DNA from 3 places in the Kribbella qitaiheensis genome. Region 3 is predicted to be linked to each of the others. Evidence: riboswitches for the same ligand, from Rfam matches in the RefSeq annotation. Region 3 holds a riboswitch; each other region holds the start of a gene.
What was found. Region 3 has a riboswitch for cobalamin ahead of F1D05_RS19675 (CbtB domain-containing protein). Riboswitches for the same ligand answer to the same signal wherever they lie in the genome.
Positions count from the first base shown of each region.

Region 1: linked by a shared signal. The riboswitch ahead of F1D05_RS43335 (ATP-binding protein) and the one ahead of F1D05_RS19675 (CbtB domain-containing protein) in region 3 are both predicted to bind cobalamin.
Region 2: linked by a shared signal. The riboswitch ahead of F1D05_RS39845 (ATP cone domain-containing protein) and the one ahead of F1D05_RS19675 (CbtB domain-containing protein) in region 3 are both predicted to bind cobalamin.

Region 1 is NZ_CP043661.1:7,658,812-7,668,543, reverse strand. Features, by position in the region: gene F1D05_RS36290 (hypothetical protein) at 1-186, opposite strand, end outside; gene bluB (5,6-dimethylbenzimidazole synthase) at 213-1,649, opposite strand; gene F1D05_RS36280 (cobyrinate a,c-diamide synthase) at 1,646-3,004, opposite strand; gene cobO (cob(I)yrinic acid a,c-diamide adenosyltransferase) at 3,116-3,730, opposite strand; gene F1D05_RS41605 (VWA domain-containing protein) at 3,730-4,245, opposite strand; gene F1D05_RS43335 (ATP-binding protein) at 4,349-5,875, opposite strand; cobalamin riboswitch at 6,189-6,326, opposite strand; gene F1D05_RS36265 (HNH endonuclease signature motif containing protein) at 6,459-8,048, opposite strand; gene F1D05_RS36260 (hypothetical protein) at 8,322-8,867, shown strand; gene surE (5'/3'-nucleotidase SurE) at 8,925-9,524, opposite strand; gene F1D05_RS42405 (5'/3'-nucleotidase SurE) at 9,412-9,687, opposite strand; gene cobN (cobaltochelatase subunit CobN) at 9,731-9,732, opposite strand, start outside.
Region 2 is NZ_CP043661.1:1,463,837-1,473,568, reverse strand. Features, by position in the region: gene F1D05_RS06685 (ribonucleotide-diphosphate reductase subunit beta) at 235-1,314, opposite strand; gene F1D05_RS06680 (ribonucleoside-diphosphate reductase subunit alpha) at 1,311-3,548, opposite strand; partial or broken gene F1D05_RS39845 (ATP cone domain-containing protein) at 3,967-4,293, opposite strand; cobalamin riboswitch at 4,528-4,665, opposite strand; partial or broken gene F1D05_RS06670 (DinB family protein) at 4,975-5,476, opposite strand; gene F1D05_RS06665 (Fic family protein) at 5,743-6,633, opposite strand; gene F1D05_RS38675 (Fic/DOC family N-terminal domain-containing protein) at 6,695-7,012, opposite strand; gene F1D05_RS06660 (FxLYD domain-containing protein) at 7,267-7,770, shown strand; gene F1D05_RS06655 (class I SAM-dependent methyltransferase) at 7,891-8,718, shown strand; gene F1D05_RS06650 (3-methyladenine DNA glycosylase) at 8,841-9,692, opposite strand; gene F1D05_RS06645 (GNAT family N-acetyltransferase) at 9,689-9,732, opposite strand, start outside.
Region 3 is NZ_CP043661.1:4,192,714-4,202,445, forward strand. Features, by position in the region: gene F1D05_RS19665 (histidine phosphatase family protein) at 1-291, opposite strand, end outside; gene F1D05_RS19670 (CbtA family protein) at 288-1,055, opposite strand; gene F1D05_RS19675 (CbtB domain-containing protein) at 1,124-1,327, opposite strand; adenosylcobalamin (AdoCbl) riboswitch at 1,378-1,448, opposite strand; gene F1D05_RS19680 (LysE family translocator) at 1,584-2,222, shown strand; gene F1D05_RS19685 (MFS transporter) at 2,225-3,628, opposite strand; gene F1D05_RS19690 (DUF1304 domain-containing protein) at 3,694-4,062, opposite strand; gene F1D05_RS19695 (phosphotriesterase family protein) at 4,139-5,050, opposite strand; gene F1D05_RS40465 (helix-turn-helix domain-containing protein) at 5,212-5,397, opposite strand; gene F1D05_RS19700 (helix-turn-helix transcriptional regulator) at 5,401-5,769, opposite strand; partial or broken gene F1D05_RS43055 (DUF6069 family protein) at 5,841-6,409, shown strand; gene F1D05_RS19710 (DEAD/DEAH box helicase) at 6,546-8,084, opposite strand; gene F1D05_RS19715 (DinB family protein) at 8,653-9,012, shown strand; gene F1D05_RS19720 (TetR/AcrR family transcriptional regulator) at 9,016-9,684, opposite strand; gene F1D05_RS19725 (DCC1-like thiol-disulfide oxidoreductase family protein) at 9,656-9,732, opposite strand, start outside.

The sequences.
Region 1 (9,732 bases), 3.5 Mb from region 3:
CGAGAACACCACCTGGGACTTGGTGTCGTCGGTGTAGAAGGTGACCTCTTCCTTGAAGGCCATCCGCTTCTGCTGCGCGAACGCCAGCAGGGGTCCATCAGAACCATCCGGGTTGGTGGCGATCAGCTCGTACTTGTTCGCCATCAAGGTGATCCGCTGCTTCATCGAGAACGCGGGTACATGCATAGGCGCTGGGCCTTGGGGTGGGACGGTCATGCGGAGGAGTCTCGCACCCCGCCCGGCTCATCTACGCATGTGATGCCGCAAGCGAGCCCACCCAGCCGTACGCCTCGCGCAAGGCTCTGCGACACCTCGGAGTCGGCTACTACCTCTACGTGGATCTCCCCCACGCCCTGCAGAACCAGGTCCCGTGCCACCTCGACACCGAGCTCCACTGCCTCGTCCGCTGAACGCGCTGGTCGCCAGAGCACTCCGAAGTCCGCAGCAGGCTTCTCCGCACCCACCTGTACTACGAGAACCTCCGGCCGCTCCAGCAACTCCGGCTGCACCGCATCAACCACAACCAGGTGCACCACCTGCGCACCGACATGCTTTGCTACACCCTCAGCCCGTACTGCGTCTTGCACGATCACCTGCGAGGGCGGCTCACCCGGCAGACCACGTCTTCCCCACGCCTCTTGGTGTACGGCCCAGGACAGCGGTCGGCGGGCAGCCCAACCGCTCCGCACCAGCTCGGGCGCGGCGGCGAACTCCTCTACATGACCAACACACAGGTACCCGACCAGCTCTACCTGCGCGGGCAGATCCAGTACGGCGGCGACCTCACCGGGCTCGAAGAACGACACCCAGCCGACACCGAGGCCTTCGGCGCGAGCAGCCAGCCACAGGTTCTGGATTGCGATCGCCGCCGAGAACCAGGTCGTTCGTGGGTCTGCGTGACGTCCCAGTACGTGCCGGCCACCTCGGCCGGGGTCGCAGGTCACGGCGATGTTCAAAGGAGTGTCGAGGATCGCCTCGATCTTCAGTCCGTCGAACTTGCTCCGGCGGTCAGCAGGCAGCGACGCCGCGAACGCATCCCGCTGAGCGGTCGCAAGGTCGTGCACCTTGCGCCGGGTCGCGATGTCTCGGATCAGGACGAAATCCCACGGCTGGCTCAGCCCCACGCTCGGCGCCCGATGCGCCGACTCGAGCACACGGGTGAGGACGTCATCGGCGATCGGCTGGTCGATGAATCCTCGGCGTACATCCCGCCGCTCGGCCAGCACCCGATGCACGGTCTCCCGCTCAGCCAGTGGATACCCGGGCGCCGCTGTGTGATCCTCGGTCGGCTCGGGCAGTCTCCCGATGGCGACTGTGGCTCGTGCCGAGCGCTGCTTGCGTACTACAAGTTCCGCGCCGCTCAGGATCACGGCGGCCTCGGCGACGCTCGGAGTACCGGTTAGGCGCTCTACCTGCTCGCTAGGCGTCGGTACTGGTTGTTGGGACAGCTCCAGTGCGGGTGCAGTGAACAACTCGGCGCCCAGTGAGGCCACTAGTCGCTGCAGCCCCGGTTCTGCTTCCTTGCCGTCGACAGTGACCACCTGTACGACGTCGCGCGGGTCCAGACCGGCTAAGGCGGTCTCCACGAGGTCCCGGAGCTCGCGGTACGACGTACCGGAGCGTAGGCCGATCCCCAGCAGCAGACTCATTTCTCCAACCCCGCATAGACGCGAGCGGCTGCCACGAACCTGGCAGGCACGTCCGGAGTGGCCGTCCAGTGCAGGTGCAGGTAGGACGCGTGGATCTTCGGACGGGCAACACCTTCCTGGACGCCGCCGGGCAGATACCAGGCGCTGTCGACGTCGCTGTCGTACTCGACCGTCGTGCGGTGGAACTCGTGCCCGCGAACGCGTCGCCCCTCGTCGAAGATGGCCGTCGTGGTCGCTGCGATCGCCGTACGGTAGCCAAGTGTCAGGCGACTCGTCATACGAGCCGTCGCGGGCAGGACGCCGGTCAGCTGGTGACCGTCGAGTTCACGGCACAGGTAGAGCAGGCCGGCGCACTCCGCGACGACGGGCAGTCCGGCGGCGATCTCGGTCGCGACCTGCTTGCGGAGTTCGGCGTTGTCCGAGAGTGCCTCGGCATGCAGCTCCGGGAATCCGCCGCCGAGGTACAGGGCTGAAGTTGCCTCTGGCAACGGCTCGTGGAGCGGGTCGAAGGTGACGACCTCGGCACCGGCGGCGGTCAGCAGTTCGGCGGTCTCGGTGTATCGGAAGGAGAACACGGGGCCGCCCGCCATCGCGATCACCGGTCGGCCCTCCTCCGCCGGGCTGACCTCGGCGGCCGGGTCCCAGGCCTCGACGTCCAGCTCGGACGCGGCCTTCGCGGCTGCCACGAAGGCTTCCAGGTCGACGCCCTGCCGTACGAGTTCGGCGGCGGCTTCCACCGCGGTGACCGCCTGCTCGCGTTGTTCGTCGGCGGGGATCAGGCCGAGATGGCGGCTGGGGACGGTCAGGCGGGTGTCTCGGCGGAGTACGCCGAGGACCGGTACGCCGGTGGGCGCGACGCCGGCACGGACCTCGGCCTCGTGGCGGTCCGAGCCGACCTTGTTGAGGATCACGCCGACGATCCGGACGCCGGTGTCGAAGGAGACGAATCCGGCGACGACCGCGCCGACGCTGCGGCCGGCCGCGGAGGCGTCGACCACGAGCACGATCGGTGCCCTGAGCAACTTGGAGACGTGTGCGGTGGAGGCGTATCCCTCGGTGCCGAGCGCGCCGTCGTAGAGGCCCATCACGCCTTCGACGACGGCGAGATCCGCACCGGCGGCGCCGTGGGCGAACAGTGGGGCGACCCGTTCCTCGCCGGACAGCATCGGGTCGAGGTTGCGGCCCGGCCGACCGGTCGCGACCGCGTGGAACCCGGGGTCGATGTAGTCCGGCCCGACCTTGAACCCAGCAACCCGATGACCGGCAAGCCGCAGGGCAGCCATCAACCCAACCGCGACCGTCGTCTTCCCCGCCCCCGACGAAGGCGCAGCAACAACAACCCGCGGGATGCTCACCACGGCCCACCCACCTCGCACTCAACCCAAAGCGCCCGCGGACCGAGTGACTGCGTGCTCACCACCGGCCACCGTCCCGCACTGGTTGCCGTGGACCAGCTGATTGCGGGCTCACCACTCGATGCCCTTCTGGCCTTTCTGGCCGGTGTCCATCGGGTGTTTGAGTTTGGTCATCTCGGTGACCAGGTCGGCCGCGTCGATCAGGCGCTGGTCGGCGTTGCGGCCGGTGATCACCACGTACTGGTGACCCGGCCGCTTGGTCAGCGTCTCGACCACCTCGTCGACGTCCACCCAGCCCCACTTCATCGGGTAGGTGAACTCGTCCAGCACATAGAGATCGTGCGTCTCGGCCTCGATCCGGCGCTGGATCTCACGCCAGCCTTCGAGCGCGTCGGCGGCATGGTCCTCCTCGGTACCGGCCTTGCGCGACCAGCTCCAGCCCTCGCCCATCTTGTGCCACTCGACCGGGCCGCCCTGACCCGTTGCCTCGTGCAACTGTCCGAGCGCCTTGAACGCCTCTTCCTCGCCGACCTTCCACTTCGCGCTCTTGACGAACTGGAAGACGCCGATGTTCCAGCCCTGGTTCCAGCCGCGCAGCGCCATCCCGAACGCCGCGGTCGACTTCCCCTTCATCTCACCGGTGTGCACCATCAGCAATGGCCGGTTCCGGCGCTGCCGGGTGGTCAGACCGTCCTTCGGTACGACGCTCGGTTGTCCTTGTGGCATCAGGCGGCGCTCCGATCCGTGACGGCGCGAACAAGGTTGCCCGCAGCAACTTCACCCAGATCCAGGTACTCCGCGCCGAGGTCGGTCGCCAGCTCGGCGGCCAGTCCGAGCCGTACGCCGCGACGCGGTTCGCAGTCCACCACGACGCTCGCGATCCCTTGCATCGCCAGCCAACCGGCTGCCTGCTTCGCTCTCGCGAACGCCTTCTCACCTTGCGTGGCGCGGCCGTCCGTGACCAGCACCAGCAACGGCCGGCGCCGCGGATCCCGAATCGCGGCGATTCGTAGTACGTCGGCTGCCTGCAGAAGCCCTTCGGCGAGCGGGGTGCGACCACCGGTCGGAAGGGATTCCAGCCGCCGTACTGCGGTCTCGACGCTGCCGGTCGGCGGCAGGGCGACCGTGGCGGCGGCACCGGAGAAGGTGACCAGGCCGACCTTGTCGCGTCGCTGGTAGGCGTCGAGGAGGAGAGAGACGATCGCGGTCTTCACCTCGCCCATCCGCCTCTTCGTGCCCATCGAGCCGGAGGCGTCGACGCAGAAGAGGACGAGGTTGCCCTCGCGTCCTTCGCGGACGGCCAGGCGGATGTCGTTGCCGCGGACGGTGAGGCCGGGGCCTGACCTACCACGGGCGTGTTGGTGGGGTGCTGCTGAGCGGATCGTGGCGAGCAGGTGCGGGCGGCCTGGTTCGCGACCGACTCTTGCTCGGTCGCCGACAACGCGGCCGACTTCGGTGATCGCGCGGGAGCGGCGACCGGCCACGCCGGCGCCTGCGGCTTGGACGCTCAGGAGGCGAGCCTTGTAGGGCTCGGAGCTTGCCTCGACCTGACCGGTCGGGGTCGGTCCGGCCTGGCCCGCCTTGGGCGTCGCGTTCGGCGGGGTCGTCGCGTCGCGCTCGGAGACCTGGTCCGCGTCGAGAGCCGACGGATCGTCCTCGGACGCCGCGGCATCGGGCGCCTTGCCCTCCGGGGCCTCGATCATCCGGGCCGCCATCTGGGCCGCCGTTGCCCGGGCCGTTGTCCGGGCCACCGCTCGGGCTGCCCTCGGGGCCGCCGTTCGGGCCGCCTTCGGGGTCGTCGTCCGGGTCGGGTTCGGGTGGGGTGCTGTTGTTGATCGCCTGCTCGAGCTGCTCGTCGTCGAGACCGGGGGCGTCGAACGGGTTGCGACGTTTGCGGTGGGGCAGGGCGAGCTTGGCTGCGGCTCGTACGTCCTCCACCTCGACCACCGTGCGCCCCGACCAGGCGGCGTGCGCGACCGCAGTACGGGCGGTCACGAGGTCTGCGCGCATCCCGTCGACGTCGAACGACGCGCAGATCTCGGCGATCTGGCGGAGCGCGGCGTCGGTCAGGATCACGTCCGTCAGCAGGCTCTGTGCTTTGACGATCCGCTCGGCGAGTTCGCGCTGGGCGTTGGCGAACCGGGCGACGTACGCGGTCGGATCGGCCTCATAGGTCAGCCGCGCGCGCATCACCTCGACGCGGACGGCGGGGTCGCGGCTCGCGACGACGTCGACGGTCAGGCCGAAGCGGTCGAGCAGCTGCGGGCGGAGCTCGCCTTCTTCGGGGTTCATGGTGCCGACGAGGACGAATCGCGCCGGGTGGGTGATGGAGACGCCGTCCCGTTCGACCGTCGCGCGGCCCATCGCCGCCGCGTCCAGGAGTACGTCGACCAGGTGGTCGTGCAGCAGGTTGACCTCGTCGACATACAGGAGTCCGCGGTGCGCGGCGGCGAGCAGCCCCGGCTCGTACGCCGTGACGCCTTCGGAGAGCGCTCGCTCGAGATGCAGGGAGCCGAGTACGCGGTCCTCCGTCGCTCCCACCGGAAGCTCGACCAGGCGGGCGGGACGCAGGGAGCGCTCTCCGCCGTTCTCGAGGCCGATCTCGACGCTGAGCTCGTGGGGGCCGACCTGGTGCGGGCCGTCGGGACAGTCGGCAGCCGGGTGGTCCGGGTCGCAGGAGAAGCGGCAGCCCGTCACCACCTCGACGGCGGGCAGGATCTCGGTGAGCGCCCGGACCGCGGTCGACTTCGCCGTCCCCTTCTCGCCGCGGATCAGCACCCCACCGATCGCCGGCGACACCGCGGCGAGGATCAGCGCGAGCTGCAGCCCCTCCATCCCGACGACCGCGGTGAACGGAAAGCCATCCGACAACACCCCACGGTGCGAAGCGCCCGGGGCCAGCGGGGCCGGGTGCGGACCCGGCGCGGGGTGGGAGTTCGGCGCGGGGTGGGAGTTGGAGGCGGGGCTAGAGCCCGGGGCGGGGCTAGAGCCCGGGGCGGGGCTAGAGCCCGGGGCGGGGCTAGAACCCGGGGCGGCGTGAGAGACGGGGGCGGGGTCGGAACCCGGGTGAGAGCTGGGGGTGGGTTGTGAGGTGGGTGGAGCTGGCCGCATGGGCGGTGGTTCCCTTCGTCCTGCGGGTATCCACGCCCGCCTTGGCACCTGGCTCACCGGGAACGCGGAGAGCGCTCCCTGGTGGACGACGGGAGATGTCCTGGCTTCCGGGTACTCACCCGGTCACAGTGGCGGGACCGCCCCGGACTTAAGCCCCTCAGGGCCGTCACCGGTGTTCCTCTCCAACCGTCCCGGCGATCATTCCACACCACCCAGCGCGCCCCACCCTCCGGAGACGAACCTCACCAGCAACCGCCTGTGACCAAGCCGGCAGGACGACGCTCTACCGGTGAAGGGGAGGGTGGGTGCAGGGCGCGTCAAGATGCGAGGGCGTGCGGTGAAGTCAGGCGGCGTGGGGTATGGCTGGTGGGTCGATGTAGGCGCGGTCGGTGGGGCTGATCCAGATCAGTGATCCGGTGTCGGTGGTGAAGATCTGCCAGTTGCCGTGGTGCTTGAGGCGATGGTGTTGGCGGCAGAAGGCCTCGAGGTTGTCGGCGTCGGTCAGGCCTTTCGGGAACGGGACGCGGTGGTCGAGGTCGCAGTATTTGACGCGTGCGTTGCAGCCGGGGAACCGGCAGCGCCGGTCCCGGTCGCGGACGTGCTGGTCCAGTCCCGGACTCGGTGTGTACCGGGCGGGATCGGACTTCGGGGACCGGTCGGTCAACCTGTATCTGAACTTGGCCCGGGTGAAGGCCATCGCGAGGGCGTCTTGGGGCAGGGTTCCGTAGCCTTCGAGTTCGCCGCCGGTGCAGACCGCGCCGGTGGCGAGTGCTTCGGCCTCGGCGTAGGTGCAGTGGATCACCACCTGGACCCCGACCGCCGGGTTCAACCCCGATTCCGGCAACACCCCAACCGCACCAGCCACACCCGGCGCACCCGGCGCCACACCCGCCGCAACACCCGGCGCACCCGGCGCCGTACCTGCCGCACCTGCCGCACCTGGCGCACCTGGCGCCGCAGCCGAGGCTGTACTCGGTGCGGTCTCCGCGTCAGCAACTCGGCCGGCGGTCGCACCTCGATCATTCGCGGCGTCCCCGGACGCGGGCTCAGAACCCGGGTGGGCGCTGTTGGTGTGGTCGGGGTGGGCTGTGGAGGGGCCGGGGTGGTTCGGTGCCTCACCCGCAGCGGCGCCGGGGGCCGCGGTGGCTTGGTCATGGCCGAGGAGGCGGGCAACGGCCAGGTCGGTGCGGAGCTGGTCCAGGGTGCGGGGATCGCCTTGGCGTTGCAGCTCGATACAACGCGCGGTCAGGGCCGCCATGATGGCGGTGATGTCGATCGCCGAGGTCGACACCACCAGATCGGCCATCCCGCCATCGTGGGACACCGTGTAGGTGGTGCGTTCCAGCTGCCGCTGCGCATGCAGCAGCGACTCGTACTCCGCGAGCACTTTGGCCGCTTCGCGGTGTGCGATCTGCTTGATCCGCGCCCAGCCATAGCGTTGACCCCACGCGAGCACGACCTTCTCGACGCCGGCGCGGAGATCGCCGTCGGCAATGACTGCCAGTTCGTGGGCGATGTGCTGCGCTGCGGCCGCCGGCAACCCGCCGGCGCGCAGCAGCGCGAGGGTGGTGGGGAACCGCTCGACCAGAACAGCCGCCCGGTTCAGCCACCGCGCCGCCGTCCGGCGGTGAGCGCCCAGCACCAGCCCGATCTCGTCCGACACCGACCGCAACACATCACCCGACCAACGCCGCTCCGCCGGACCCGCCGCCCGATCCCCGGGCCGCGGCGACTCATGACCCAGATCAGCCGACGTCCCCGCCAACACGTGATGCAGCCCGACCATCCGCTCGGCCTTCCGGGCAGCCAGCACCGACTCCAACTGCGAGATCATGGACAACTGACCCAGCAACTCGTCCGCGTCCAGCACAGCAGCGTCCGCGCCGACCACCGAGGTCAACGCGTCCACCATCTCCACAGGACTATCGAACATGCTAGCGACTATAGACCCTTCTGGCGACAATGAGTGACACCAGAGAAGGGCTGTGGACAACCTCAAAACCCAACCCAGCAAGGGAAACAGGCTCCATCCCAGGTAGGCAGTAGCCGGCGGCGGCTGCGTCCGCTGCCGTCTCATCTGCTTGCCGACAATTCGCCTCTCCGTGAGCCCAAGGTCAGGACCTTTGGCACTGCTGATGCAGCACGCCGACGCCTAGGTTCGGACGGAGCACTCGGCTCGGCACGCCGTCCACATGGGGGGAAAAATATGAGCGGACCCGTCATCTCACCGCAGGTTCCACAGAATCACCGCGAGGCGAAGGCCACCGCGAAGGCGGCCAAAGCGTACGCGAAGGCACAGCGCCCGTGGTTCAAGAAGAAGCGCTTCATCGGGCTCGGACTGCTAGCCATCCTCGTTGTCATCATTGTCGCTACGAACAGCTCCGGTTCGAAGACACAATCGGGCACCGCGCCGGGCGCGGCAGCGACGGCCACGAAGGCTGCTCCCCCGGCTGCTGCGACCGGGAAGGCTCTGCCGATCCAGAACGGGGACTGGCGGCTCGACTCCATTCGGATCAAGGACGACGGCCTCGGAGACTTCAGTGGGGTCGCCCGTGTCACCTACACGGGTGACGACAGCAAGGGCGGCAGCAATCTCTTCACTCTCACAGTCTTCAAGAGCGGCAAGGACGTCGCAGCACTGACCGGCAGCGCGAACACTGTCGCACCGGGGACCCAGGTCACCGTCGAATTCATCAGCAGCGAAAAGTTCGTCACCGGTCCCTACACCTACGACTTCCAGAACGACCTCTGAGCCTGGCTGGGCCGCAGCTGTCTCAATCCCACTTGGTGCAACTGCCGACACGGGGCACTAGGGCAGGCGCCTGGCGAGGTGGTCGGCGGCGGCGGTGTCGGGGAGCGCCTGAACGCCTGTGATCGACGTGACGGTGATGTAGCCCTCGGCGAGGAGGGCCTCGTCTGAGTCGGGGTCCTGGGCGGGGTCCGGGTCGCGCAGGATCATGATCGGCTCGCCGGTCGGGGCGACGCCGGCCTTCAGGCGACTCGGGTTCACGGCGGCGAGAGTGGCGCTCCGGACACCACGAAGTTCCGCCTTGGGGACGTCAGGCACGTTGAGGTTGAGCACCGTGCCGGTCGGCTGGCCGCGCAGCCAGGCGAGCAGTTCGACGGCAACCTCCGCCGCGACCTCCAAGTACTGCGGGTCCTCGGAGCCGATGCTTACAGCCAACCCCGACATCCCCTGGGTCGCGCCCGTGAGCGCGGCACCGACCGTGCCGGAGTGCAGGATCGGGCCGAAGTTGTATCCGTGGTTGATCCCCGACACGACTACCTCGGGAGACTTACCGAAAGCACCGAGCCGAGCCATCGTGACAGCGAGCGCCGGCGTGCCGTCGACCCCGATGTAGGTGACCCCGTCGGCATCCTCCGTAGCGGTCGCGATCGGCCGGTTCACCCACGCGGGCCCGCGCCGTACCGACCCCGCTCTGATCCGTCAGCGGCGCGACCACCAGTACCTCGTGCCCGTACGCGGCCAGCGCCGAAGCCAGGGCCCTGATCCCCCGAGCCTGGTAGCCGTCGTCGTTGGTGACCAGGACCCGAAGCTGCTCAGAAACCATGCCTCCACCCAATCACACGGCCGCCGAACGCTCAGGTCGTATCTC
Region 2 (9,732 bases), 2.7 Mb from region 3:
GGCCGGCGTGCTGCGCGAGGACGGACGCCTGGACGCGGTTGGTCAGCTGGGTCTGCCGGCCTCGGGCGGGGAGACCGGACGTTCAGCCAGGCAGTGGTCCGGGGTGGGATCGGGCCTCGATGTTGACAAGAGGTCTCCAGCTAACGCGAGAACCAACCGGCGCACTTGCGTCCGAAGGACCGAGGGGCAGGACCCCCGGCCCTTCGGACGCAACTGAGTCCTTCGGCAGCTACTTCAGTCCCAGCTGAGGCCGCCGCCGGATTGGTATTCGATGACTCGGGTCTCGAAGAAGTTCTTCTCCTTCTTGAGGTCCATCACTTCGGACATCCAGCCGAAGGGGTTGCGGGTTTCGCCGAAGATGGGCTTGATGCCGATCTGCTCGGCGCGGCGATCGGTGACGAAGTGCATGTACTGCTCGCACAGGTCGGCGGTGAGGCCGAGCATGCCGTTCGGCATCGTGGCGCGGCCGTAGGCGACCTCGAGTTCGCAGGCCTCGGTGAGCATCTGGCGCACCTCGGCCTGGAACGCCTCGGTCCACAGGTGCGGGTTCTCCAGCTTGATCTGGTTGATGCAGTCGATGCCGAAGTTCAGATGGATCGACTCATCGCGCAGGATGTACTGGTACTGCTCGGCGATACCGACCATCTTGTTCCGCCGGCCGAGCGACAGGATCTGCGCGAAGCCGGTGTAGAACCACATCCCCTCGAAGACCACGTAGAACGCGATCAGATCGCGGAGGAAGTCGGTGTCGGTCTCCGGCGTACCGGTCTTGAAGTCGGGATCCTCCAGGTGCTGGGTGTACTTGAGCGCCCAGGCATCCTTGTCGGAGATCGACGGCACCTCGCGGTACATGTTGAACAGCTCACCCTCGTCCAGCCCGAGCGACGTGCAGATGTACTGGAAGGTGTGCGTGTGCACGGCCTCTTCGAACGCCTGGCGGAGCAGGTACTGACGGCATTCGGGGTTGGTGAGCTGGCGGTAGACCGCGAGCACGATGTTGTTCGCGACCAGCGACTCCGCGGTGGCGAAGAAGCCGAGGTTGCGCTTCAGCATCAGCCGCTCGTCCTCGGTCAGGCCGTCCTTGGCCCCTGTCGGACGCTGCCACAGCGCGATGTCGGCCTGCATCGAGACCTCGGTCGGCATCCAGTGGTTGTTGCACCCGGCAAGATATTTTTCCCAGGCCCACTGGTACTTCAACGGCAGCAGTTGATTCACGTCCGCGCGGGCGTTGATCATCGCCTTGTCGGCGACCTCGATCCGGGAAGCGCCGACGGCGATCGAACCGAGTCCGGTCACGTTGCTGGTGGTGGTCATTGGCAGGCCTCGCAGTCGGGGTCGTCGATCAGGCAGACGGCAGGTGCATCGAGCAATGAATCGTCCATCGGTACTTCGGGCGCCGGCGCCGGGGGAGTGGCCGGTACTGCGCTGGTCGTGATCGGCGATGCGACGGGAGCCGGCGTTGGAGTTGCCGCGACCGGTGCGGCTGCGACCGGTACTGCGTTGAGCCGGCCGTCCGTCCCTTGCAGGGTGGACTTCTCCACGTGGGTGGCCGACTGCGAGCGCAGGTAGTAGGTCGTCTTCAGCCCGTAGCGCCAGGCTGAACGGTAGAGCTCGTCGAGCGCCTTGCCGGACGGAGCCGACATGTAGAGGTTCAGCGACTGGGCTTGGTCGAGCCACTTCTGCCGACGCGATGCCGCCTTGATCAGCCACATCGGGTCCATCTCGAAGGCCGTCGCGTACAGCTCCCGCAGATCGGCCGGGACGCGATCGATCTGGGACAGGATGCCGTCGTGGTACTTCAGGTCCGACACCATCACCGCGTCCCACAACCCCCGCGCCTTCAGGTCGGCGACCAGGTACGGGTTGGCGACGGTGAACTCGCCCGACATGTTCGACTTGACGAACAGGTTGCGGTAGATCGGCTCGATCGACTGGCTCACGCCGCAGATGTTGGAGATCGTCGCGGTCGGCGCGATCGCCAGCACGTTCGAGTTGCGCATGCCGTCGCGGAGCACCTTCACCCGCAGTACGTCCCAATCGAGCTCCTTGCCGGTGTCGACGGTCAGATCGCCGTTGCGGGCCTGCCGCAGCAGCTCCAGCGAGTCGATCGGCAGGATGCCCTGGCTCCACAGTGATCCGTCGTACGTCTGGTATCGGCCGCGCTCGGCGGCCAGGTCGCTCGAGGCCTCGATCGCGTGGTAGCTGATCTGCTCCATCGAGCTGTCGGCGAACGCGACGGCGGCGTCGGAGCTGTAGGGGATGCGCAGCGCGAAGAGCGCGTCGGCGAAGCCCATCAGGCCGAGGCCGACCGGACGGTGCCGCTGGTTCGCGCGCTCCGACTCCGGCGTGGTGTAGAAGTTCACGTCGATCACGTTGTCGAGCATCCGGACTGCCGTCTTCACGGTGTCGCGGAGGAGTTCGCCATCCAAACCAGCGGCTGTGAGGCCGGTCCCGGTCAGGTGCGCGACCAGGTTGACCGAGCCCAGGTTGCAGACCGCGGTCTCGTCGACGGTGGTGTTCAGGGTGATCTCGGTGCACAGGTTCGACGAGTGGACCACGCCGTCGTGCTGCTGCGGCGAGCGCAGGTTGCACGCGTCCTTGAAGGTGATCCACGGGTGACCGGTCTCGAACAGCACGGTCAGCATCCGGCGCCACAGGTCGACGGCCTTGACCCGGCGGAACACCCGGATCTCGCCGCGATCCGCTGCCCGCTCGTAGCTCTCGTACGCCGTGGCGAAGGCCGCGCCGTACAGGTCGTGCAGGTCCGGGACCTCGTCGGGGGAGAACAGGGTCCAGTCGCCACCGGCCTCGACCCGCTGCAGGAACAGGTCGGGCACCCAGTTCGCGGTGTTCATGTCATGGGTACGACGGCGCTCGTCGCCGGTGTTCTTGCGGAGGTCGAGGAACTCCTCGATGTCCATGTGCCAGGTTTCGAGGTACGCGCAGACCGCACCCTTGCGCTTACCTCCCTGGTTGACCGCGACGGCGGTGTCGTTGGCGATCTTGAGGAACGGTACGACGCCCTGCGACTCGCCGTTGGTGCCGCGGATCTTGGCGCCGATGCCGCGGACCGGGGTCCAGTCGTTGCCGAGTCCACCGGAGTACTTGGCGAGCAGCGCGTTGTTGCGGATGCCGGCGAAGATGCCGGACAGGTCGTCGTCGACCGTGGTCAGGAAGCAGGACGACAGTTGCGGCCGCGTCGTTCCGGAGTTGAACAGGGTCGGCGTCGAGGACATGAACCGGAACGAGCTGAGCAGCTCATAGAACTCGAGCGCGCGCTCCTCGCGGTTCTCTTCCTTCAAGGAGATCCCCATCGCGACCCGGAGGAAGAAGGCCTGCGGCAGCTCGAACCTTGTTTTGTCGATGTGCAGGAGATAGCGGTCGTAGAGGGTCTGCAGGCCGAGGAAGGCGAAGTCGAGGTCGCGCTCCGGCTTGATCGCCGCGGCCAGCCTGGCCAGATCGAAGGTGGCCAGCTCGGGGTCGAGCAGCCCGGCCTCGATCCCGGTCTGGATGTAGAGCGGGAAGTAGTCGACGTACGCCGTGGCCATGTCGGGCCTGGCTCGCCTGCCGCGGCTCACCGTGCACGCGGCCGAGCGTCTCGCGACGAATCTGGTCGAGCAGCAACCGGGAGGCGGCGAAGCTGTACTCCGGCTCGGTCTCGACGTAGCCGCGGGCCGCCATCACCAGGGCGAGCTCGACCTCGTGCTGGGCGATGCCGTCGTAGCAAGAGCCGAGCGTCTCGTTCAGGATCAGCTCGGCGTCGACCGATCCGAGACCCGCCGCTGCCTCGGCGACGATCACGCGCAGGCGCTCGACGTCGAGCGGTGCGCTGGTGCCGTCGGCCGCGCGGACGTTGATGACCGGCTTGGTGCTGAGCTCGGCCGCTGTGTCGGGCGTCCGGGCTTTGGTGCGCTCCTCGCGGTACAGCACGTAGGCGCGGGCGACCTGGTGCTCGCCGGCCCGCATCAGGGCGAGCTCGACCTGGTCCTGGATGTCCTCGACCTGCACGCTGCGCCGCGCGTCGCCGCGGCTGGTGAGGGTGGTGACAACGCGGTCGGTCAGGTCGGTGACGAGATCGCGGACCCGATGGCTGCTGCCGGCCTCGGTGCCCTCGACGGCCAGGAAGGCTTTGCTCAGGGCGACCGAGATCTTGGTCGGGTCGAACGCGGCGCTGCTGCCGTCACGGCGTACGACGGTCAGCTGGTTCGGTGCCGACTGACCGGGTGCGCCATTGGTCGGCTGGCCGCTGGCCGGTTGGCCGATGGTCGGTTGGGATGGCGAAACGATGGTCACAAGCGCTCTCTCCACGCGAGTCTTTTGACGACCGGGACCCGGGAGTGGAGCGCACGACGGGACAGGGTCGATCAGCGCGCGCGGCACCCCGGCCTGGGGTGCTCACGACCCGATGGGGTGCTAGGTGCCGACCCGCGTCTTACGACCCGGTCCGGGGCTGCTGCCCACCATCTTGCTGATCTTCTGCTGTCACGCCCTGCGGCCCGCCCTCGAGGCCTCGGACAGCGTGCGCCGGCGGCACACGCACCGGCGACAGGTATTCGGGCTCACGGAGCACATTCCCCGCTTACCGCTGCGGGGCAGCTTCGGATTTCCACCGGATTCCCCTGTTCGCCAGTAGTAGAGACTTTAGCCACAGAACCCCCACATGTAGTGCCGCGACGCGCCGCGTGTCGCACATCTTGTGGAAATCATCTCAGCACGCCGCGATGTCAAGATGGGACCTGGCCACCAAGACGCTCTCCTGAGCGGTGGTTGGAGAATCCGCGCCCTGGCGGCCAGGCGTTCTGGTCCGGAAGCCCGAGCGGATCGGGCTGCCGGAACGAGTGGGACTGTCGAGGCGGCTCAGATCGCCGGGACGGGTCGGACAAGCGGTGCAGGTCAGGCTGCCGGGGCAGGTCAAGTCGCCGAGGTAGCTCAGGTCGGCGATGGTCGGTCCCGTGCTGGTTGGTCCGGCGCTGGTTAGGCGGCGAGGGCATGGAGGTCCTGCAGGGTCATGATCTCGGAGCCGTGGTGGATGAGTTCGCGGTTGAGGCGTAGGACGACATGGCCGAACGGCTCGGAAGCGTCGAGTTCGGTTGCCTGGCTGATGCCGACCGTCATCGCCTGCTCCTCGTCCAGTCCGGCAATCGACTCCTGCCAGGCATCGACCCAGTGCGCGAGCCAGGCGACCGCGTCCTGGGCGTTGCCGTGCAGGGTGATGTCGGCCCGGCCCCTGCCTGCTGGCGCCGAAGGTCCACTCCCAGCGCTCGAAGAAGGTCTCGGTCAGATGGGCGATCAGCCAGGCGATGGTCCGCGGTCCGCGGTGATCCGGCTCGTCCGGCCACTGCGCGACCCACTCGCCGGACCCCATCGATCTGAAGCGCCCGGCGTACTGCCGTCGTACGACGGTCAATGCCTGGCTGCTCGGGCGCCAGAAGTACTGCTCGTCGGTCAGCGCGGCGAGCCGCCCGGACAACACCATCCAGCTGAAGCCGAGCTGTCCCCGCACCATCGCCATCGCGGACGGTCGCTGCAGGATGTCCCAGTCGAACGGCTCCGGCATCACAGTTCCTCACACTCCCCGTTTGATCGAGCTTCGAACGTATGTTCGAATTGAACCTCGACCGACGAGCGGAAGTCAACTCACGAAGGTGTGTCGGTCGTGGCGCCCGGCCACGCGATCTGCTAGTCGATCGCGCGGCAGTTTGCTGTGCGAAGAGGAGGCGGCGATGGGCCGGTCCACGCGGGTCAGGGCCGGTTGGGGCTTGATGGCACTGGACGGTTCGGAGGTTCGATGCGGGTGTCGGCGGCGGGGCTGGCGAAACGGCGTTCCAGGAGGGTGAATGCATCGATGAGTTCGGGGGCTTCGTAGACGCGGTTGCGGCGCGCGTCGGTGACCTCGCGCAGTACGCCGGCGGCGGTCAATCGGGTGAGGGCCTGGTTGGCGGCCTGCTGAGATCTGTCGATCAGCCGGGCTGCTGCCGCGAGGGTGAGAACAGGGGCTGCCGGCAACGTGTTGATGAGCAGGTCAGCGGCGGACCCGGCTCGTACCGGAGCTGCTCTCTCCCGCCAAGCGGACTTGAGCTCCGAGGCGGTTCGCTCGAAGCGGGCAGCCTCGGCTGTCGCATGACTGCACGCGATGGCGAACATGAGTAGCCACCGGTTGGCCGCAGTACGGGCTCGTGGATTTGTCGCCTTTCCCGTGTGCCGGAACGCGGTGAGCGCTTCGACGTACTGCGTGGCGTGGGTCGCCAGCGATAGTGAGACCGGTGGAACGGTCCGTTCGACGAGTCCCTCGGCGCGCAGGATCAGGTGGATCAGCGCGCGCCCGGTACGACCGTTGCCATCGGCAAAGGGATGGATCGTCTCGAACTGGGCATGCGCGATCCCCGCCTTCGCCAGCACGGGCAACCGCGACTCGCGGATGAACGCCATCAGGTCCGCCAGCAGTTCAGGTACCAGCTGCGCGGGCGGTGGAACGTAGTACGCCTCGGCGGGGGAGCGGCCACCGATCCAGTTCTGCAGGAAACGCACCTCACCGCCGTACTCCGGCGTCGGCGAATGCGCCATCAATCGCCGATGCGCTTCGAGCAGATGCTCCACCTCGAGCTTGTCGCCGGTCTCCACGGACTCGGTCACCCAGGTCATCGCATCGACTGCGCCGAGCACCTCGTCGGCGGTGACATCGTGATGCCGAGCATCACCCCTCAGCGCCTCGGCCCTTGAGCAACCGCCGCGCCCCAACCACAAGCCCTTCGATCTGCGACGACCCAACCGCCTCGGCCCGCAACAACAACCGCGCCAACGCTTCACTATTGGTCAGTACCGCGGCCGTCGCATCCAGCCGCGCAAGATCCCCGGCCGCATCCTCCAACGCTGCCAGCACCTCGTCGTCGAGATCGAACTCCCGCCCAACCAGCGGATCCGGAAAGTACAACTCGTACGACCCGCCCAGCCGTTCAGCCCGGGTGAACCCATCCGGGTGCCCCGGCCACCGATGCAACTCCACCCGAGCCATGAACCCGAGTATCCGTTGTTCAAGGTTAAGTGGCAACCTTGAACAAGAAGTACCTCGGCAAATGCTGTGCACTCAATCAGTGAGACCGAATCGTGATTACCCAGCGTGGCGATCAGGCGTATGGTCGCCTGCAGTGAACGGGCCGGGGGAACGACTTCTGGTCGCGGCCCGGAGCGCACTGTCCATTGCATGAGGGGGAACTCGTGACGCATGACTCGCAGCAGCAGCCTGCCCAATTCCAGCCGCCTGGACAAATGCCACCGCCTGGTCAATACCAGCAGCCGGGGCAGTTTCAGCCGCCATATTTCCAGCCGCCGAAGAAGAAGCACACCGTCAGGAACGTGTTCCTGGTGCTGCTGACTTTGGCGGTGCTCGGAGTCGGCGGCTGTGTGGCCTTCCTGGGGAAGGCCGCGGATGACATCTCGAAGGGGATCGACGACACCACGGCCCGCAACGCACCGCGCGATGTGAAGGCCGGCCAGGCCTTCTCGATCGGCAAGCACGAGACGCTGGCCGGCTGGGCGGTCAAGAACGAGCTCGGCATGTTCTCGATCACCGGCAAGGTGAAGAACGTCAGCGACGCGACGTCCACGGCCTTCCTGCATTTCAAGTTCCTGACCAAGGACGGTGAAGTCCTGGGGAATGTCGACTGCAATAGCAGCGACCTGGAGCCAGGGCAGACAGCTGTCATGAACTGCGTTCCGGATGGGAAATTCAGTACGGCGTACGCGAAGATCACCGCCGAAGCGACCTTCTGACAGCGGGCGGGAGATCGGTAGCAGGGTCTCCCGCCGGCTCGCTCACAGGCAGTGAGAACTCCGGCCGCTGCACCCCGCGCTGGAGAGACTGGTTTCTCAGCGTGACGAGGAGGCGGTTCGGTGGGACTGGAAGCGGATGTACTGCGGATGGTGGCGGCCAACGAGGCGGACTGGGACGCGCGGGCGGCGTTGCACGCGGCCAGTGAGTTCTACGACCGGCCGGCGGACTTCTGGTTCGCCGAGTACGAGTGGGAAGACCTCGGCGAGCTGGAGGGGCGCGACATAGTACACCTGCAGTGTCATCTCGGCACCGAGACGATCGCCTTCGCTCGACGAGGCGCGCGGACCGTGGGCCTCGATCTGTCGGCGAAGTCGCTGGAAGAAGCTCGCCGGATCGCGGCTGCTGCGGAGGTGGACGTCGAGTATGTGTACGCCAACGTGTACGACGCGGCGGAGGCGCTGCAGGGAAGGCAGTTCGACGTCGTCTACACCGGCAAGGGCGCGCTCTGCTACCTCCCGGATCTCCGCTCGTGGGCCGAGGTCGTCCACGCTCTGCTGAAGCCAGGCGGATCGCTCTACATCGTCGAATTTCACCCGCTGCTGAACGCACTCGGCCCGGTCGCGCAACCCGGCGACACCGGCGCCCTGACCATTCGCAAGGACTACCTCGAAGGCCGCGGCTCGATCGCCCTCGACTCCACCTTCACCTACACCGGCGACCAGGTCCCGGGCCGCCAACGCAGCTACGAGTGGATGCACGGCCTAGGCGAACTCATCACCACCCTCGCCACCACCGGCTTCCACCTCACCAGCCTCCGCGAATCCGAAGTACTCCAATGGCCTCGCTGGCCCACCATGGACCAAACCCCCGAAGGCTGGTACCGCCTCCCAGCCGACGCCCCACGAATCCCGCTCCTCTTCGCCCTCAAGGCGACCAGGCCGGACTAGTCACTACTGGTCGGGAAGAAGGCCTGCCGACCGGCACGAGGCCTTCGCCCAGATTGCAAGGCCCTGGGGAATTGGCTGCCTGGCTACCGATCACCGGCTCGATTCGGGGCGGCGTACGAGGGTCAGGTGGTGAGGAGCTGCTCGCAGAGGGTGGCGAGTTGGAGGCGGAGGGGACCGGCGCGGTCGGCGAAGGCTCGTTGGGCTGCGGCGTAGGTCGCTTTGCCGGTGGGGGTCTCGATTTCGATGGGGGAGTAGCCCAACGCGGTGAAGTCGTACGGCGATGCGCGCATGTCTAGGGTGCGGATGTCTCGGGCCAGTTCGAAGCAGTCGAGGACCAGCGAGCTTGGGGTGAAGGGCATCAGCTTGGTGGACCATTTGTAGAGGTCCATGTTGGCGTGTAGGCAGCCGCCCTGCTCGAGCGAGGGTTGAGCCTCGCGGGTGGGTTGCAGGAGGTTCAAGGGGCGCGCGGGGGTGGTGAAGAAGCGGAAGGCGTCGTAGTGGGAGCAGGCGATCTTGTGGGATTCGACTACCTGGTCGGTGCCTGTCGAGCCCAGGCGGAGGGGCCAGTCGTGGCGGATGTCCGCGGTGCGGTAGACCATGGCCCATTCGTGGAGGCCGAAGCAGCCGAATTGGGGCTGGCGGCCGGCCGTTGCTGATAGCAACTGGTGGATCCAGGTGATGGAGTCCGTGCGGCGGGCGATCTCGTCCGGGTCCAGGTCGGCGACGTCCTCGGAGTACCGGTAGCCCTTCTTTTCCTTGTACTGCGTGCCGCCGCGTAGCCGGATGCCGGGGCCGGGGTGCCAGACGCGGAGTTGGTTGGGGCGCGTTGGGTAGTAGGTGAAGAGGAAGTCCTCTACCGGGTGTTTCTCGCGGCGTTGGCGGCGGGCCAGGTGATCGGCGAGGAGGGTGTCGACGCGCGCCGCGTGGGCGGCCGCCAGCGGTTCCCAGTCAGCACGCTCGAAGAGAGTGGTCACAGGTCCAAGGTGAAGGCGAACAGGTCGACGCCGGGGCGGG
Region 3 (9,732 bases):
CAGCCAGCCGCCCACCTGCTGCGGATCCGCGGTCAGCAACTCCTCCAGGCTGCGCCCGGTCCAGTCGCCGTACTCGCGGTCCCGCAGCGCCACCTCGACCTTCGGGGTGAGTCCGAGCGCCTCCGCGGTCTTCACCGCGGCCGGTTCCGGCCCTGCGAACACCTCGTCCGCGTTCAGCTTCAGCTCGCGAGCAGCTTCGAGACTGGCGGCATCCGGCTCGGCAGCGCCGCCGAGGACAAGCCCTCGCAGCGCCGGAGTGAGCGCGTGGGCGACCAGAGTCAGTGCGGTCAAGCGGCGACCACCTTCGAGTCAACGGCTACCGGCGTACGACGGTCGACCGCCGCAGCGTATCCGATTCCGAGCAGCGTCCACAGCACCGTCTGCGTCCCCAGCGAGGCGAGTCGGAACTGCCAGAGCAAGGTCGCCGGGAAGGTGTCGGGCACCTCGTTGATCTTGGGCAGGATCAGGTACCCCACCACGACGGTCGCCACCAGCGCAACGCCACCGCCGGCCAGCCGGATCCACGGCAGCTCGCCGAACCGCTGCACCCACCGCGACGCGGTGACACCGGCCCAGACAGCGAGCAGGCCGATCACCAGCGTGAGCAGGTACGTCACCGTTCGCTTGGTGATGGTGTCCGGATCACCGACCGCGGGCGGGTTCGGCGGGTACTTGAAGAACGGCACGAGCACGATCCCGATGTAGCCCGCGGCGGCCAGGCCGAGCGCGGCGTACGTGTCGCTCTTGGTCCGCAGCTTGCGCCGGAGCAGGGTGAAGCCGACGGCGAAGATGCCGCCGAGCGCCACGCCGTACAGGGAGGTGGCGAGGAAGAGTCCGGCTCGCTGACCGTCACGGCTGACGAGTGGCTTCTCCCCCTCCGCGTGCTCGTGCTCGGCGCCGGTGTCATGGGAGTGCGCGGACGCGTTGGCCTCTTCGATCGCGATCGCGGAGTCGATCCGCGGCTCGCCCGTCACGTAGGCGAAGGTTCCGGCCAGCAGGCCGGCGAAGAGTCCGACGATCAGTCCGCGCACCAGGAGGGATCCGAAGGTACGCATGGCAGACCTGTCTTTCCGAAGGCCCGAGTCCGGGCCGAGGACGTACTGAGGGTGGTTAGACAGAACTGCTAGTGGCAGGGCACGCCGAGCAGGTGGCGGCCGTCGTGCATCAGCTCGTGCATGTACATGCCTGAGCGGGACAGCGCGCCCTGGTCGAAGCCGACCAGGTAGGCGAGCATCAGCGCCAGGCCCACGGTCAGCAGGGCGAGTGCCAGCAGACGCGGCGAAAGAGCCGGTACGGCGACAGACGTGGCGGAAACAGGTGTGTTCATCTGGACCTCCTAGGGAAGTGCGCGTCCCCTTCGAAAGGCTGCTGGTGTCCGAGCGTCCTGACTTACGAGCTGAGCTCGCTCACAGTGGCGCGGCCGTACCGGACTTTCACCGGTTTCCCTCATGGCACCGCAGGTTGTCCCCCGAACCGTAGCCGTCGCGTTCCGTCAGGGTCAACGGACCGCGGCGCGGCGGGTGATGTTTCCCACCCATCGAAACCCAGCTGCAAAGTGCTGCGACGGAGCTTACGGTTGGCAGATGCCGTCAGCTCACCACCTGATCGCCTTCGCGATCACCGCCCTGATCATCATCATCGTGCCGGGCCCGAGCGTGCTGTTCATCGTCGGCCGGGCGCTCGCCGTCGGCCGCCGTGAGGCGGTGCTGACCATGCTCGGCAACACCGCCGGCGCCTCCGTCATGCTGGTCGCCGTCTCACTCGGCCTCGGCACCCTGATCGCCGCGAGCGCGATCGTGCTGACGATCGTGAAGCTGGCCGGCGCGGCGTACCTGATCTATCTCGGCGTCCACGCCTTCCGGACTCGCAAGTCGCTCGCCGCGGCACTGGCCGGCGAGGTCAAGCCGGGCAGCGCCAGGCGCGTACTACGGCAGGGCTTCCTGGTCGGCGTCACGAACGCCAAGACCGCTGTCTTCTTCGCCGCCGTCCTGCCGCAGTTCGTCGACAAGGAGGCCGGATCCGCGACGCTTCAGATCCTGCTTCTCGGCCTGATCTTCATCACCATCGCGCTGTGCTCCGACGGCCTGTGGGCCCTGCTGGCGGGCACCGCTCGCGAATGGTTCGCCAGCTCCCCCCGCCGCCTCGAGCTGGTCGGCGGCACCGGCGGCCTGATGATCATCGGCCTGGGCGCCAGCATCGCCGTCACCGGCTCGAAGGAGTAGCACTACCGGGCTGTACGCCGGGCAGCGAGAACGCCGACGAGGGCGATGAGTGCCGGCAGTCCGAAGGCAGTCAGGTAGGCCGCGATCGGCCAGTGCGGCTCGATGACGGCGAAGACCGAGCCGCCGATGGCGAGCACAGTTGCCGTGGCCAACGAGTCGCTGAGTGACAGGGCCGAGCTGTTCGCGCCCTGCTCCTCGCGGCTCGAGTACTCCAGGACCAGCACCGACACGGTCGGGAACACCGTGCCCATCCCGAGTCCGGTGAGGCTCCAGCCGAGCACGCCGACCAGGACCGGCACGTTCGGGTTCAGCGTCAGTGTCGCCGTCACGATGCCGAGCACGATCGAGACCATCCCGGCCTGCAGGAAGACCGCGTGCGAGAACGGCTGCTTCGGACGTCCGCGGTACCAGGAGGCGGCGGTCCAGCTGAGTGCGCTCACCGTCAGAACCAGCCCGGCGTACGTCGGCGACAGTCCACGCTCACGGGTCAGCATCAGCGGCAGGAACACCTCTGCACCGAACCCGGACGCAGCCACCAAACCCCGCAGCGCGATCACCGAAGGAAGTCCCGACGCCAGCTTGAACGTCCCACTCGGCAACAGCTTCGGCGCGAACGCGACAACTCCGGCCAGACCCGCTATGAGCAACGCAACCTGCAGTACGCCGTGCTGCTGCCCGCCGTAGCTGAGCACTCCGACACCGACCGCCGCGACGACCGCCCATACCGCCTGCTTGCCCCAGATCCTCTGATCGCGCTGCTCGGTCACGGTCCCCGCGTGAGCCAGACCCGGTCGCATCACCAGCGCCGCCGGGATCGCCATCGCCGGTACGGCGAGGAAGACGATCCGCCAGCTCGAGTGCTCCACGATGAGCCCGGCGATGACGGGTCCGACCAGGGACGGCACGACCCAGCCAGTGGCGAAAGCGGCGAAGATCTTCGGCCGGAGCCTGGCCGGGTAGAGGTGACCGACCACGACGTACATGGCGACCGTGAGCAGGCCTGCCCCGAAGCCCTGGACGAAACGGCCGATGACGAGGACCTCCATCGACGGCGCGAGGCCGGCGATCAGCAGGCCGGCCAGGAACCAGCCGGTGCCGTGCCACAGCGGGCGGGTCGGCCCCTTCAGATCGCTCCAGGTGCCGGAGACCACCATGCCGACGACGCCGGATGCCAGCGGTCCACCGAAGGCGAGCGCGTAGAGCGGCAGACCGTTCAGCGCCTGCGCCACCGTCGGCATCGCGGTGGCGACCGCGAGCGCCTCGAACGCGACCAGCACGGTCAGCGCGACCATCCCGATCGTGAGAGCGCGGTACTGCGGCGCAAGCACGCCTGGCAGACGGCCGGCGCCGCGCTGATCGATGGCGGGCTCTTGCTGGTCGGCGGGGAGTTCAGCTGTCGCGGTCATGCCGAGAAGACTCGGCGTTGAAGTGCACTTGAAGTCAACCCTTCGACTTCAAGTGCACTTGAAGATCAGAGGACGGCGGCGAGCACCAGCGCGATGATCGGCGGACCGGCCTGCAGGACCGCCGAGCGGAGCATCTTGCGGTTCGACGCGACCAGGACGATGCCGGCGCCGGCCATACAGGCACAGGCGAACAGCGCGATCGCGTGTCCCTTGTCGCCACCGCCGATCAGGCCGCCGAACGCGCCGAGCGCGAGGAACAGGTTGTAGAAGCCCTGGTTGAACGCCCACGGCTGGGCGATCGCGGCCTCGGTCTCGTTCGGGATCAGGAAGCGCCGGTAGGTGCTGGGCTTCCGGAACAGCAGGCTCTCCATCACGAACACGGCCAAGTGGAAGGCGCCGGCGAGGCCGACGAAGATCTGCGCGACGGTATTCACGAGCGAACCGTACCGCCCCCGTGCCTCCGGCAACAGATTTCCCACGCCCGGAACCCGGCCCTGCACCGACAGGCAGTCATCCGGCCCACGGAGCCGCGAAGGCGCGGGCGGGATTGGCGACGAACATGTCGGCAGCGAACTCCTCGCCGAACCGGCGAATCAAGCGCGGCCGGAGCCCGGTGAGCAGATAGGGCATCCCCGGTCCCTCGCCGGTCGCGCCCCGCGCTTTCGCGGTGGTGGTGTCGCCGCCGAGCAGGAGCTGACCGGCGTACCCGGCATCGACCAGCGCGCCCAGGCACTCGAACAGGTGCGGATCCGTCGCGTTGTTCGCCCGCGACGGCCCGTCGAAGGCCAGAAACGCGCCACGGGCGGCCACTTCGAGATGCAGCTCGTGATCGGGGAAACGGTTCAGGTGCCCCAGGATCACGCTCGTCGGCGGCACACCCCGGTCGTCCACCAACAGCTCCAGTACCGCGTCGGCGCCGCTGCCCAGTTCATGATGGATCCCGATCGGCGCCCCGGTCGCGTGATGCGCCTCCGCGGCGGCAATCAGGACCTCGCGCGCATGAGCATCGAGGACGTGGAAACCCCCGGCCACCTTGATCATCCCGGCCTTCACACCGGTATCGCCGATCCCGTCTGTCAACTCCCGAACAAACAACTCCGCCAGCCTCGGCCTGACTTCGGCGACCACCTCGGCGGCGTAATGGTCGGCCCGATGAAACCCGGTCGCCGCGACCACGTGCACCCCAGCCGACTTCGCGATCTCCGGCAACCACTCCGCGCCCCGCCCCAGCCCGTACGGCGTCCACTGCACGATCGTGCGCCCACCGGCAGCCGCAAAATCCTTTGCCTCTTGCAACGCCGCCTCAGGATCATCCAACTCCTGCCCTGGAAGCAGCGCACTACGAAAGAACAGATGATCATGCGAGTCGGTAACTCCCAACTCACCGGCCGACAGATCCCCAAGAACTGTACGTACCTTCACCACCCCATTGTGGCTGAGCCCGCCCAACCCACGCCGCCGCCAGAGTGAGCTCGGCGACTGCTTTGCCCCAACCGTCTCTTCAGCTCGGCGGCCTCGACCGGTCCGTAACGCTGGTGAGCAAGCTGTGTCGTGTGGCCGCCAAGCAGCTGGCTGAGGTGTGGTTACGCCCAGGTCTGTTGTTTGTTCCCGGTTCCCGGTTGGCGGTGGCGGCGGTATCTGCCGGGTGCGGTGCCGTACTGGCGTTTGAAGGCGTTGGCGAAGGCGAATTCTGAGGTGTAGCCGGTCTGGGCAGCGACGTGCCTGAGCGGGGCGTCGGATCCGTGGAGCATCCGCGCCGCGGTGGTCACGCGTCACCAGGTCAGGTAGGCGAGGGGCGGTTGGCCGATCAGTGCGGTGAACCGCTTGGCGAAGGCCGCGCGGGACAGGCCCGCCTGTGCGGCCAGTGTCTGGAACGTCCAGTGGTGGGCGGAGTCGCGGTGGATGGCGTGCAGCGCGGCGCTGATCGCAGGGTCGGCCAGTGCCGCGGCCCAGCCTGCGGTGTTGCTCGGTTCGGGTTGTTCGTCGAACCAGGCTCGCAGGATGTAGAGGAGCAGCGAGTCGAGCAGGGCGGGCACGATGGTGTCGGTGCCGAGGCGGGGGTGATCGAGTTCGACGGCGAGCAGGTCGACGGCGGCGCGGAGTTGGGCGCGGTGTCCGAAGCGGGCGGGCAGGTGGACCATGTCGGGGGTCCCAGAACACCAGCCCCAGTGCTCAGCGCCGGCCCGTCAGAGCGGCTGCCGTCGGTGGCGCGGTGCTCGCCACCAGCCTGCTCTGGCTCATCGCCCGCCTGCTGGGAGCCGACCTGAGCGTCGATCAGCACAATGGACAGGGGTCTCAGGCCATCGGCCTGCCTCTCATCGCCGGCTTCACGCTCGTGATCTCCCTGCTCGGCTGGGGTGCGCTTGCCCTACTGGAGCACTACACCCTCCGGGCCACCACCATCTGGAGCGTGCTCGCGCCTCGATACTTCTGCTGTCCTTCGCGCCGATCCTCCTCGCCGGAGCCACCACCGGCACCAAGACCACGCTCTGCCTGATCCACCTCACCGTCGCCGCCGTACTCATCCCGACGCTGCCCACGGAAGGCCAGTACACCAACCGCCTAACTGGCGCCGACGGCACCGACCGACGGCCGTACGACCACCGCCGCAATCGGCAATGCTCGCTCGGATGGCACCAGGATCCCCTAACGGACACACCCCTCAGCAGCTCTCGACAATCCCCGGGGGCCAGCCTGGCCAATCGTTGGTTTTGTGCTGGAGCTACGCAGAGCGGCTGCGACGGAGGCGGCCGTGGCAGGGTGGTCGCGCCTTGCTGCTAACCATGACGAAGCTACATGTTCGGCGTGCTTGTGTGGCAGCAAACTTCCGGATCATGAGGGGCCGGCGTGGGCTGGACGACCCAAGCGGAAGGGGCCCAGCCGATTCGGCTGGGCCCCTTTCTGCAAGCTGGTGCTACTAGCGGCTGCGGCGGCTGCCCGCCGAGAAGGCTGCGGCGCCTGCTGAACGGCTGCTCGCGCCCGGAGTGCTGGTGCTGTAGGTCTTCGGAGCGGCCGAGCCACCGCGACCCTGGGAGCGGGTCTTGGTTGCCTGACCCGCGCCGCGTTGGCCGCCACCGGAGCTTGCGCCCCGGCTCTGACCGCCGGAGCTCGCGCCTCCACCGGCTGCGCCGCGACCGCCGCCAGCGCTGCGTGCGCCAGCAGTACCGCGAGCACCGCCAGTGCGTCCGCCGCGACCGCGACCGGCAGAGCCGCGACCGCCTGAGCCACCGCCGGTACGGCGTACCGCATCGTCGCTGACGACCTTGACGGTCGGTGTGACGAAGGTGCGCTCACCCGGAGCCAGCTCTGCGAGCAGCGGGTCGCCGACGCGGAGCTTGGTCACCTTGGCGGCGATGCCGGCCTTGCGGGTCAGGTCCCGGACGTCGCGGACCTGGTCGTCGGTCATCAGCGTGACGACGGTGCCCTCGGCGCCTGCGCGCGCAGTACGGCCCGAGCGGTGCAGGTACGCCTTGTGCTCGATCGGCGGGTCGGCGTGGATCACCAGGGTGACGTCGTCGACGTGGATGCCTCGCGCCGCGATGTCGGTCGCCACCAGCGTCTTGGCGGAACCGTCGGAGAAGGCCTCCAGGTTCCGCGTCCGGGCGCCCTGGGACAGGTTGCCGTGCAGCTCCACGGCTGGGACACCCAGCGCGATGAGCTTCTTGGTGAGTGACTTGGCGCCGTACTTCGTCCTGGTGAAGACGAGCGTGCGGCCGGGTGCGGCGGTCAGGTCGACGAGCACCGGCAAGCGGGTGTCGGACTGGACGTGCAGCACGTGGTGGCTCATCTTGGCGACCGGCGACTGGGCCGAGTCGACGCTGTGGGTCACCGGCGACTTCATGAATCGCTTGACCAGCACGTCGACGCCGGCGTCCAGGGTGGCCGAGAACAGCAGCCGCTGGGCGTTCGCCGGAGTGGCCTCCAGGATCCGCCGGACGGCGGGCAGGAAGCCGAGGTCGGCCATGTGGTCGGCCTCGTCGAGCACGGTGATCTCGACCTGGTCGAGCTTGGCGTGACCGGTCTTGACGTGGTCCTCGAGCCGGCCCGGGCAGGCGATCACGATGTCGACGCCGCGCCGCAGCGCGGTGATCTGCGGACCGGCGCCGACGCCACCGAAGATGGTCATCGTGCGCAGGTCGAGCGCGTCGGTCAGCGGCGTGATCGAGGCCTGGATCTGGGTCGCGAGCTCGCGGGTCGGCGCCAGGATCAGCGCGCGCGGCTGGTTCGGCCGGCGCTTGCTGGTGCTCTGGGTGAGCCGGGCGAGCACGGGCAGGACGAACGCGTAGGTCTTGCCGGAACCGGTCCGGCCGCGACCGAGGACGTCCTTGCCTGCCAGCGAATCCGGCAGCGTGGCCGCCTGGATCGGGAACGGCTTGAGGATGCCTGCCGAGGCCAGCGCCTTGACCAGTCCGGCCGGAACGCCGAGGTCGTCGAAGGTCAGGTTCTCGTCGATCACCGCGGCGGCGACCTCGGTGTACGTGTTGGCTTGATTGCTCTCGGCAACGCCAGCTGATGTGCCGGCGGCGCGCGAACTCTCAGTACCGGAGTTGTTTCCTCCTGCACCGGTACGGCGCCGGCGGCGGGGACGCGCCGGGGCCTCACCCTGGGCGCGCGGGGGCCGTGCGGAACTAGAAGAAGCGGAATTGGGCGTGGTGCTGCTGGGGCGGCGTGCCGCCATGAAGTACTCCAAAAGATCGGGGGGTCGTCCTGCCCGGCGCAGCCATAGGGCCGCGGCGCGTGGTGGTCGACTGCTAGCGCAGCGTATGCACTGGATCGGCCGAGGCAGAACTGGGCGGCCGTCACAGCTAGTGTACGGCACTGCTGGACCATTGGCAGAGAGTTACCGATCTGTTGAACTTCAGCCGTGTCTGACGACGAGAAGTTCCGAGTGGAACCACCCACTACTGCGAGTGAACGAGAGCTGCTGCAAGGGTTCCTCGACTACCACCGCGGCACCTTGCTGTGGAAGACATCGGGGCTGACCGGCGCGCAACTGGCCGCGGGCCGGCGTGGAGCCGTCCACGATGAGCCTCCTCGGACTTGTCCGGCACCTGACCGAGGTCGAGCGCTACTGGTTCCAGATCTGCCTCGACAAACGCCCGATCTCCCCCGTGCTGTGGACCGACGAGCATCCCGACGGGGACTTCGACCTGGTCGATCCTGCCCTCGTGGAGCACGACGTCGCGCAGTACCAGGAGATCGTCAAGCTGTCCGACGAGATCGGCGCCGGCTATGACCTCGACCACACCTTCCACCGGCCGCGCCGAGAGACCGAGCTGTACTCCGTGCGCTGGCTCTACCTCCACCTGATCGAGGAGTACTCCCGCCACAACGGCCACGCCGACCTCCTCCGCGAACGGATCGACGGCCGGACCGGCGAATGAACCTCAGGGCCTGATCGAGCGGATCAGGGCGACGATGTCGTTGGTGACGCCGCGGACGCCGGGGATCCGGGTCAGCCGGAGCAGCTTGTCCACGAGTGGGACCGAGCGGTCGATCAAGGCCTTGGTCCGGCGCAGACCGTCGCTGTCGTCGTGGACCCAGAACAGCACGATCCCCATCTGCATCAGCCAGAGCAGCTCCGGCAGCTCGGCCTTCAGATCCGCAGCCAGCTTGAGGTCCGACCCTTCGACGACCAGCCGGAAGACCTCGACGCTGGCGTCCCGGGCAGGCCTCGACTGCTCACTGAACGGCGACAGCGGACTCTTCGGCTCCGCGGCGCTCTTGAAGAACGTCCCGGCGAACTCGTGGTACGGCTCGGACACCTCGAGCCAGCTGTGCAGCACCTCACCCAGTCGCTTGGCGAAGGTCTTCTCCCGGGCCAGGATGTCCCCGACGGCTTCCCGGTGCAGGGCTTGCAGGTGGTCGTAGTACGCCTGCATGAGGTGCTCTTTGGAGCTGTAGTAGTAGTACGCGTTGCCGACAGAGACACCTGCCTCGGCGGCGATCACCCGCATGGTGGTCTTGCCGTACCCCTGCTCGCGGAACAGCCGCAGCGCGGTCGACAGGATCAGCTCACGCGTCTGCTCACCCTTGGCGGTCGCACTGTCCGTCACATCCGTCAGCGTAGTCACCCCCTGCCGGATCACTCCGCAGTGTGCTCC